4 regions of the Gracilibacillus thailandensis genome follow, and region 2 is predicted to be linked to each of the others. Evidence: riboswitches for the same ligand, from Rfam matches in the RefSeq annotation. Region 2 holds a riboswitch; each other region holds the start of a gene.
What was found. Region 2 has a riboswitch for S-adenosylmethionine ahead of GH715_RS10670 (cyclase family protein). Riboswitches for the same ligand answer to the same signal wherever they lie in the genome.

Region 1: another riboswitch for S-adenosylmethionine. It lies ahead of GH715_RS18070 (inorganic phosphate transporter); the one in region 2 lies ahead of GH715_RS10670 (cyclase family protein).
Region 3: another riboswitch for S-adenosylmethionine. It lies ahead of GH715_RS18180 (YpjP family protein); the one in region 2 lies ahead of GH715_RS10670 (cyclase family protein).
Region 4: another riboswitch for S-adenosylmethionine. It lies ahead of GH715_RS08855 (5-methyltetrahydropteroyltriglutamate--homocysteine S-methyltransferase); the one in region 2 lies ahead of GH715_RS10670 (cyclase family protein).

What each region holds. Positions count from the first base shown of each region.
Region 1 covers NZ_WJID01000072.1:14,615-16,821, reverse strand. Annotated here, with positions in the region: gene GH715_RS18075 (methionine biosynthesis PLP-dependent protein) at 1-439, opposite strand, end outside; SAM riboswitch class I at 514-616, opposite strand; SAM riboswitch class I at 779-879, shown strand; gene GH715_RS18070 (inorganic phosphate transporter) at 1,006-2,103, shown strand; gene cobA (uroporphyrinogen-III C-methyltransferase) at 2,063-2,207, shown strand, end outside.
Region 2 covers NZ_WJID01000031.1:30,853-33,059, forward strand. Annotated here, with positions in the region: gene GH715_RS10665 (5-methyltetrahydropteroyltriglutamate--homocysteine S-methyltransferase) at 1-430, opposite strand, end outside; gene GH715_RS10670 (cyclase family protein) at 458-1,210, opposite strand; SAM riboswitch class I at 1,349-1,451, opposite strand; gene GH715_RS10675 (DEAD/DEAH box helicase) at 1,599-2,207, opposite strand, start outside.
Region 3 covers NZ_WJID01000074.1:7,539-9,745, forward strand. Annotated here, with positions in the region: gene GH715_RS18175 (MBL fold metallo-hydrolase) at 1-340, opposite strand, end outside; SAM riboswitch class I at 513-618, shown strand; gene GH715_RS18180 (YpjP family protein) at 1,057-1,665, shown strand; gene metA (homoserine O-acetyltransferase MetA) at 1,835-2,207, shown strand, end outside.
Region 4 covers NZ_WJID01000023.1:49,576-51,782, forward strand. Annotated here, with positions in the region: gene GH715_RS08850 (lamin tail domain-containing protein) at 1-851, shown strand, start outside; SAM riboswitch class I at 1,022-1,110, shown strand; gene GH715_RS08855 (5-methyltetrahydropteroyltriglutamate--homocysteine S-methyltransferase) at 1,212-2,207, shown strand, end outside.

The sequences.
Region 1 (2,207 bases), on a different contig from region 2:
TTAAAAGCGGGTTAGTTGGTGATTCTATGAAAATAGCTTTCGTTCTTGGGCTAATATACTGCTCCATTTCTTCTACATCTGCATATACTGGTTTGATGTTATAAGATTCCTGAAAATGCTGAAACAATCGATAACTTCCACCATAAATGTCCTCGGTTACAATTATTTCATCATCTTGCTTGAATAAGGAGAAGACAAGTTGGATGGCAGCCATACCTGACGAACAGGCGTATCCTTTTGCCCCTTTTTCTAATGTTGCAATCGCATCTTCTACAATTTCCCGTGTAGGATTTGCTGTCCGTGTGTAATCATAACCAGTTGACTGTCCCAGAGATGGGTGTTGGTATGCAGTTGATAAATAAATAGGTGCTTCTACTGCACCAGTACGCGGATCTTTCCGATTACCTATTTGCGCAAGAGTAGTTTCGATATTGTTCATTTTGCTCCATCCTTTCTAAAATAAAAAAAAGAGGTCTTCGATAAGTAGAAGACCTCCTTGATTAAGGTTGCATTCTCTTATCTTTGGTAATATACCGTCTGGATTTAGCACCATACAATTGCATTGCTGGTTGCTGAGGTGTCATCGGGCCAGTCCCTAGACCTCTCTCGATAAGATATTGTAATTATGGAAATATAATACAAACATCATACAACATTAAGGAAGTAATTACAAGGTAAATCTTAAAAAAATATTTATATGGAATCCATTGACAATTATGAAAGAATGGCTTATAGTATGTACATTATCAACAGTGGAAAAAAATGAAAATAACATATGATCTTATCAAGAGAGAAGGAGGGAACTGGCCCGGCGAATTCTCAGCAACAGGCTAAAAAGCACTGTGCTACTTCCAGCAGGTATTACTTGGCAGATAAGAGGAAAACTCCTACTTTATCGTCAAGTAGGAGTTTTCTATATTTATAATCCAAGTTTTCCTATTGGGATAGGATATTTATACTAAAAATAATTCCACTTTATTGTAGTGGTGAAAGTTGGGATCTGAGATGTTAGCAATCATCGCGATATTAGCTGCTTGTCTATTTGCCTTTAATATTGGAGCGAGCGGTTCAGCAGCTAGCATGAGTATTACGTACGGCACTAAAGTAATCAAGCAACGTAAGTACGCGTTAATCATCGCAGGAGTAGGTGCTGTTACGGGTGCTATACTTGGAGGTCAGCATGTTACGAATACGCTTGGAAAAGGTATCATCTCCGAAGAAATTTTAGATGTAAGAATTGCTTGTATTATTTTAGTTGTTTCCGGTTTTACATTGTTAATTACGAATTATATTGGAATTCCGTTATCCACGAGCGAGGTAACAGTGGGAGCTATCATTGGAGTTGGCCTCAGTTATCAACAACTGAATCTTCAAATGGTATTACTCATTATAGCTTTTTGGATCATTATACCAGTTGCGGCTTTTTTAATCACACTGTGTCTTGAAAAAATCAGAAAAAAAATAAATAATAAAATAAATTATCGGCCACCAGTAAAGCTTTTAACTTTTTTATTACTGTTAACTGGTATAATTGAAGCGATAGCTGCTGGTATGAATAATGTAGCAAATGCATTAGGACCGTTAGTAGGCGCAGGGATTACTTCGATGGAAATGGGTTTACCTTTGATGGCGCTCATTGTAGCATTAGGTAGTATTTTGTTTGGTGGCAGAGTATTAGAAACCAATGCCAAAAAGATTACCTCACTGACTTTAGGAAATGGTATTGTGATTTCCGGTGCAACAGGAGGTTTGGTAGTAGTTGCCTCCTTATTAGGTATTCCAATACCGATGACCCAGGTAACTACTTCGGCGATAGTCGGGATAAATGCCAGCAAACAATTTAAAGAAGTTTGGAAACAAAAAATTATCCATCAAATAGCGAAAGTATGGATTACATCGCCAATCGTATCATTAGTGATTGCCTTTGGCTTAACAGAAATAATGGTTCATCAAAGTTTTGATCAAGTGATACTGTTAGCGTTAGCCATTATTGCTACTTATATTTTAGTCAGATATCGAGAAAAACCAACAAAAGCTAATACAAAAAAAGGATGGGATCAACATGGGGAAAGTTTACTTAGTGGGAGCAGGACCAGGAGATGAAGAATTAATTACTGTAAAGGGGTTGCGTGCTATACAAGAAGCTGATGTCATCCTGTATGATCGATTGGTAAACCCATCATTATTACATCATGCCAAAGAACAAG
Region 2 (2,207 bases):
GACTTGGTATCGTTTGTTTCGCTACTGCACGGTCTCCAACAATTTCTTTAAATTCAATGAAATCTTTAATGAATGGATGATCTGCATTAAAGGAAACTTTCCCAATGTTTCGTACATCATATGGTTCTGTCTCCAGACCGTGGAACTGAAGTCCTTTTTCTGGAACATATCCTTCAAATCCATTCAAGTGTTCGATAAAATCAAGATGCCACCATCCACGACGAAATTCACCATCTGTTACTAGTTCTAGCCCCACTTCAATCTGCTTATCTACAATTCTCTTAATCTCATTTGTTTGTACTGCACGTAACTCATCATAGGATATCTTACCTGCTTGGAAATTCTCATTTGCTTTTTTTAAGCTTTCTGGTCGTAATAAACTCCCCACATGGTCTGCTTTAAAGGGTGCTTTAATAAATGTTTTTGTCATAATTAATCAATCCTCTCTATTTTTTTCTTAAGGTATTATTGCAAAAGAGCGCACTGGAAACCCAGTTGCCTTTTCTGGTTTTGCTACTATATTAAATATGATACTGCCTTTTGGGGGCAGTTTATCTAAATTTGTTAATAATTCTACTTGGTATGTATCTTGCTCCAGTACATAATATTCGCCAATTAGCGATCCGTTTGCTCTTGCATCCTTCGCAGAATCTGTATCAAACGTTTCGTGACCAATGGCTTTCACTTGTCTCTCTTGGAAGAGATATTTCAATGCATCTAATCGCCAGCCAGGTGCATGTGGATTCCCCTCGTTATCCTTATTCTCGAATTTCTCAACATCTGGCCAACGTTTGCTCCAATCTGTTCTTAATGCTACAAATGTTCCTTCTTCTATTTGTCCATACTCTTCTTCAAACAATTTAATATCATCGACTGTTACGGTATAGTCATGATTTTCTGCTGCTTCTTTAGATTTATCAATCACAACAAGAGGTAACACTAACTCTTTTAAATCTAATTCTTCTAGCCAACGCTGATTCGGTACAAAATGAATAGGTGCATCTATATGTGTTCCATATTGCCCTGGAAAGGAAAATTGTTGAACAAAAAAACCATCTTTATGCGTAAATAATGGGTCAATCTCAGCATTTGGTAATGCGGAAAAATGTGGGGAACTAGGCCCAAATGTGTGTGTTAAGTCAATCCATTTCTTACTTTTTAGTTTTTGCAAAGCGTCTATCAATTCTAGTTGGTTGCCTTCTATCGTCATTCTTCCTCCTCCTTCACATGCTAAAACGCTTAGGACGCTTACCATGAATTCTATTTGTATATTTTATCTTTTTGAAAAACCAAAAACCCCTTTTCTAAATAAGAAAAGGGGCAAAATGTCAACTACAATCTGTCTCCCTTCTTATCTTCAAGCGTATCACTTCTGGAATTGGCACGGTACTTACAGATAGTCCGTTGCCGAGGTTTCAAAGGGCCAGTCCCTCCACCTCTCTTGATAAGAAATTTATGGTATTTAATTTAAATATTACAATACGCCAAAATATGGTACAATGTCAAGTCTCATTTCTTCTGGTGCCTGTCACTACATGAATTTTGTCGATTTTGACCTTTTTCGGGTAGTGACAAACAGCATTGCAAGAAAATGTGATCTACTCTGAATCAACAAATTTCCCTTTAAACAGACTTTTCTTTGAAACAGTCAGATCCAACTGGCGACTAAATTTCTGCAGTTGTCGCTCCTCACTCTCGGTGACAATCGCTATAACGGTTCCTGAGTTAGATCCCAACCGTCCAGTTCTTCCGGAGCGATGAACAAATTGTGTTGTCTCTTTAGGCAAGTCCATATGAATAACATGGGTTATATCAGGGATATCTAAACCTCTTGCAGCAACATCTGAAGCTAGTAGTAGTTCAGATTTTCCTTCGCGAAATTCTTTAATTGCTTTAGCTCGTTCTTGCTTTTTGGAGTCACTATGTAAAACTCCTGCATGGATGCCCATATAATCTAGTTTTTCTGCCAGTACCGAAAGCGTTGTAATATCTTTGACGAATACCAGTGCTTTCATGTCATGATTACGTAGGAGCCTTCTTAGAGATTCAATCTTATCTCTCGCTTCACAAACAAGATACATATACTCCACATTTGGTCGATCATCCTCTTCTTTACCTACTCGAATTACTTCAGGACTGTTCATTAGTTCTTCTGCCTTTGATTGTACTGTCTCAGGTAGCGTTGCCGAAAAGACAAGCATTTGTCG
Region 3 (2,207 bases), on a different contig from region 2:
CTGTGACAAAATCCATTTCGTTTTCGTGGATATATATTGGTACGTTCCAATATTCTGCCAACTTTTTCGCGGAACCGATATGATCAAAGTGACCATGGGTTAATATAATTGCCTGTGGTGGTTTATTGCCATAACGGTGTTCGCAAGCGTGAAGAATTCTATCATGATATTTTCGTGTGCCACTATCGATTAAGACCCAATCTTCATTTGGGGCACCGATCATGATGACGTTAACAACAAGAGTCCGGTAATAAGCGATATCTGGAAGGACTTCTTCCGGAATGGCATGGTCTAAGTCATGTTCAAGGTCTTTCCACTTATCAATATGTTCTTGATCCATTGTTTGTCCCACCTTATTTGTGCGTAAACTATCCTCATTATTTTGGTGTGAAATGAAAAGATTTATACTATAATCTGAAAATTTTAAAAAGTACTTGTTGTTTTTTTAGTAGTATGATATGATTTGTAGCAAATCCAAGTGATGTACTTACAATTTAAAAAAACGCAAGATTTTCTTATCCAGAGAGGTGGAGGGACTGACCCAGCGAAGCCTCGGCAACCAGCACGTATGTGCCCGGTGCCAATTTCAGAGAATCAATATTGATTCGAAGATGGGGAGATTCGACGGCGATTGTTTTTGTGTAGCGTAATGCAATTACTCGTAGAATCCTTCTCTATCTTTATAGGGAAGGATTTTTTATTTTAAAATACGAGGAGAATGTACAACTGAGATCCAGCTGATTATAAGTGGATTCAAAAGAATTAATTCATGAGATTGTGGATACAGATGAGCTAATTGTAGGAACATCTAGTTATCGCAACAGGTGGGACGTATCATCACTTTTTGAATTAATGTCATTAGCAGGTTATATATTAAAGCATAACAGTCTATGCATATGATGAACACTTTAATAGGGAAGTGATTAGTGCAGAACAACCCTTAGCACAAACATAAGTAAAATTTATGTAAAAAATGAAAAACCCCTTTACATGTATGGACAAATTAGTTAAAAATGATAAAATTTTAGTAAGTCGATGTGAGGGAGTTCGATCGAGATGAAAATGTGGATGAAAAAATTAACCGTTTTATTAGTGACGATATTAACTCTTGGGTTATATGTTCCCCCTATCTACATTAATGCTGATGTAGACTTAGGCAAAAAGGACATTGAGCCAAGTGAAGATCAGCCGAAACAATTAGATAAAGAAGAAATTGAAGATTCGATAACAGAAGAAAACCTAATTCTTGAAGACTCGAATCAACTTTATCTCGAGGAATTAAATCATCTTGCAAAAGAACAAGTGCAAGCAAAGCTAGGTACAAAAATCTCGGCAAAAGTGAAGGGAGATCTTGCTCGAACTGTCTTACCAAATCTTGAAACGGTATTAGATGCATTATATAAAGAAATTGGCGAGGAAGAAAGTCAATACTTAATGATTGCCGAAGAGCCCTCAGGCGGATATGGAGAGCGTATCTTTAACTTATATCATGTAAAAGATAAAGAAAATGTTGCAAAGTTTCATGTCAATCGGTTAAGAAGACCACAAGACGGTTATTATTTTCAATTCCACTATCATTTGCAAAACGATCAATTCGAAGAGCATTTCCCGATAGCAGAAGTTTATTGGGGAAAAGATACACCACCAAAATGGATGTCGCAATAGATAGGATGCCTTACGTATAGGAGGCATCCTTTTTAACCATAATATCAGAAATATAATATGTCAGAATTTTAAAACATTTTCCTTTATTTTAATCCGAAATATCGATAAAATAGATTTTATCGTGAATTTTTTCATTTTAGGGAATTTATTAACAAAGGAGTCACAAAAAATGCCTATCAAAGTGCCGGATTTATTACCAGCTAAGAGTAAGTTACAAGAAGAGAATATTTTCGTTATGGATGAAAGCCGGGCATTTAAACAAGACATTCGGCCACTTAAAATATTAATCTTAAATTTAATGCCATTAAAGCAGCAAACCGAAACCCATTTATTACGATTATTAGGAAATAGCCCATTACAATTAGAGGTAGGATTGTTGCATACGAGTACACATACTTCTAGAAATACATCGGTAGAACATTTAAAGCAATTTTATAAATCGATTGATGATGTAAAGGCTAATAGATATGATGGACTAATCATTACGGGTGCACCAATTGAAAAACTAGCTTACGAAGAAGTGAATTACTGGGAAGAACTGT
Region 4 (2,207 bases), on a different contig from region 2:
ATGAAGCACAGACATTAGTGGATGAAATCGATGACGATGGGGATGGTAACCCTGATCGTAAAGTATATCAAATGTTAGCAGACTATCAAGCAGGACCTGAAGGTGGACAAGGGTATATGCGTTTGTTACATTTTGATACAGATAATAATCAAATATATGTGAACACCTATTCACCATATATGGATGATTATAATTATTATGATACGGATGAATACCCAAATAAAGATGAATTCACTATTGATTTAGATTTAACAGCTAAAGAAAAGCGAGTTGCGACGGATAGTTTTGTAGTGAATGTTTATACTGATAATGAAATAGGCAAGGTAGATAATGTCGTGAGCGGAGATACTGCAAAAGTTACATGGGAGGGCCTTACTAAAGGAGAACGGTATTTCTGGTATGCTACAGTGACTGATAACTATACAGGTGAGACTCGCTCACCTATCTGGTCTTTTGTCAAAGGGGAAGATGATACATCAGGTAATGGCAAAGATAAAGACAAGGATAAGGACAAAGACAAGAATAAGGACAAAGACAAAAAAAAGGACAAGGATAAAAATAAACCTGAGAAGCATCCAGACTCTAATACTGATTCGGATTCTACTTCTGGTTTTGATAAAAACGACAACAATAATAATCAAAATTCTGAGAGGAATAACGTACAAGAAGCAGAAGACCAAAGAAGTAAACAAGAGGTCAAGAATAGTGATAAACAATCACCAATAGCAAGTAATGATAACATTAATCTCCCAAATACAGCAACAAATATATTCCAAATTATGGCATTGAGTATCATATTGCTAATCATTGGAACGATATTATATGTCAGAAATAGAACACAATTAAATTAAATAATTTAGAAGGGATGCAATATATGTTGCATCTCTTTTTCTTTGTTTCTTGAATGTTAGCTATAAATTTATAACTATGATTAACAATTGTGTTATACATTTTCAAAAAAATAGGGTTGTATTTTCCAACAGCATATTGTATGATGTATGTATGGTAAAAATTGCATATATTCTTATCCAGAGAGACGGAGGGATTTGGCCTTATGATGTCTCAGCAACCAGTCATTTTTGACACGGTGCTAATTCCAATAGATAAGAAGATTGACTTTCGTTCATGATAAAGGCCTTCTTCTTAGAAGGTCTTTTTTTACTGGGTAAGATATGCTGACCAAATTCATTTTCATTATAAGGAGAGGTAGTATGACAACAAAAACAGTAACAGCACCATTTCGAGCAGATCATGTGGGGAGCTTATTACGCCCGGAGAATTTACTGAAAGCGAGAAAGGATTTTGAGGAAGGTAATATTACAAGTGCACAGTTACGTAATGTGGAAAACAAAGAAATAGCTCATATCATTGATAAACAGATTGAAGTGGGATTGAGTCTTGTTTCAGACGGAGAATTCCGCCGTCGTTTCTGGCACACAGACTTTTTAGAGCATTTAAATGGCATTGAAGGATATGTACCTGAAGTAGGTTATATATTTCATGGGAATGAAGAAACAGAACGCTATAATATTCGAAATACAGGTAAAATCTCATTTAATCCTGATCATCCATTTATCCAAGATTTTAAAGAGTTTAATGCATTAGTAGATGGTCGAGCGGTGGCAAAACAAACCATTCCAAGTCCTAATCAGCTTTTCAACGAAGGAATTCGTGATGTTAGCATTTACCCGGATATTGAGGAATATGCCAGAGATGTTATTCAAGCATACCGTGATGCAATTAAAGCATTTTATAATGCTGGTGTGCGTTATTTACAGTTTGATGACGTTTATATAGCAGGATTGTCTTCACCTGATATTCCATTTAATGATGGTGAGTTTTCACGGGAATTTTTAATTGATCTGGCATTAAGAGTAGTCAATGGCGTTTTAGAAGATAAACCAAGTGATCTTGTTGTCACTACCCATTTATGCCGAGGAAACTATCGCTCCAATTGGGCTTTTGAAGGAAGCTATGATTTAATCGCTCCAACCCTATTCGCTAAGGAAAAAGTAGACGGTTTCTTCCTTGAATATGATGATGAACGCTCAGGTGGATTCAAACCGTTAGAACATATCCCAAATAATGGCGCACGTGTTGTGCTAGGATTAATTACATCAAAGAATGGAGAGTTGGAAGACAAAGAACAAATTAAAGCACGAGTGGAAGAAGCCGCAAAATACGTACCACTTGAGCAATTATGTTTA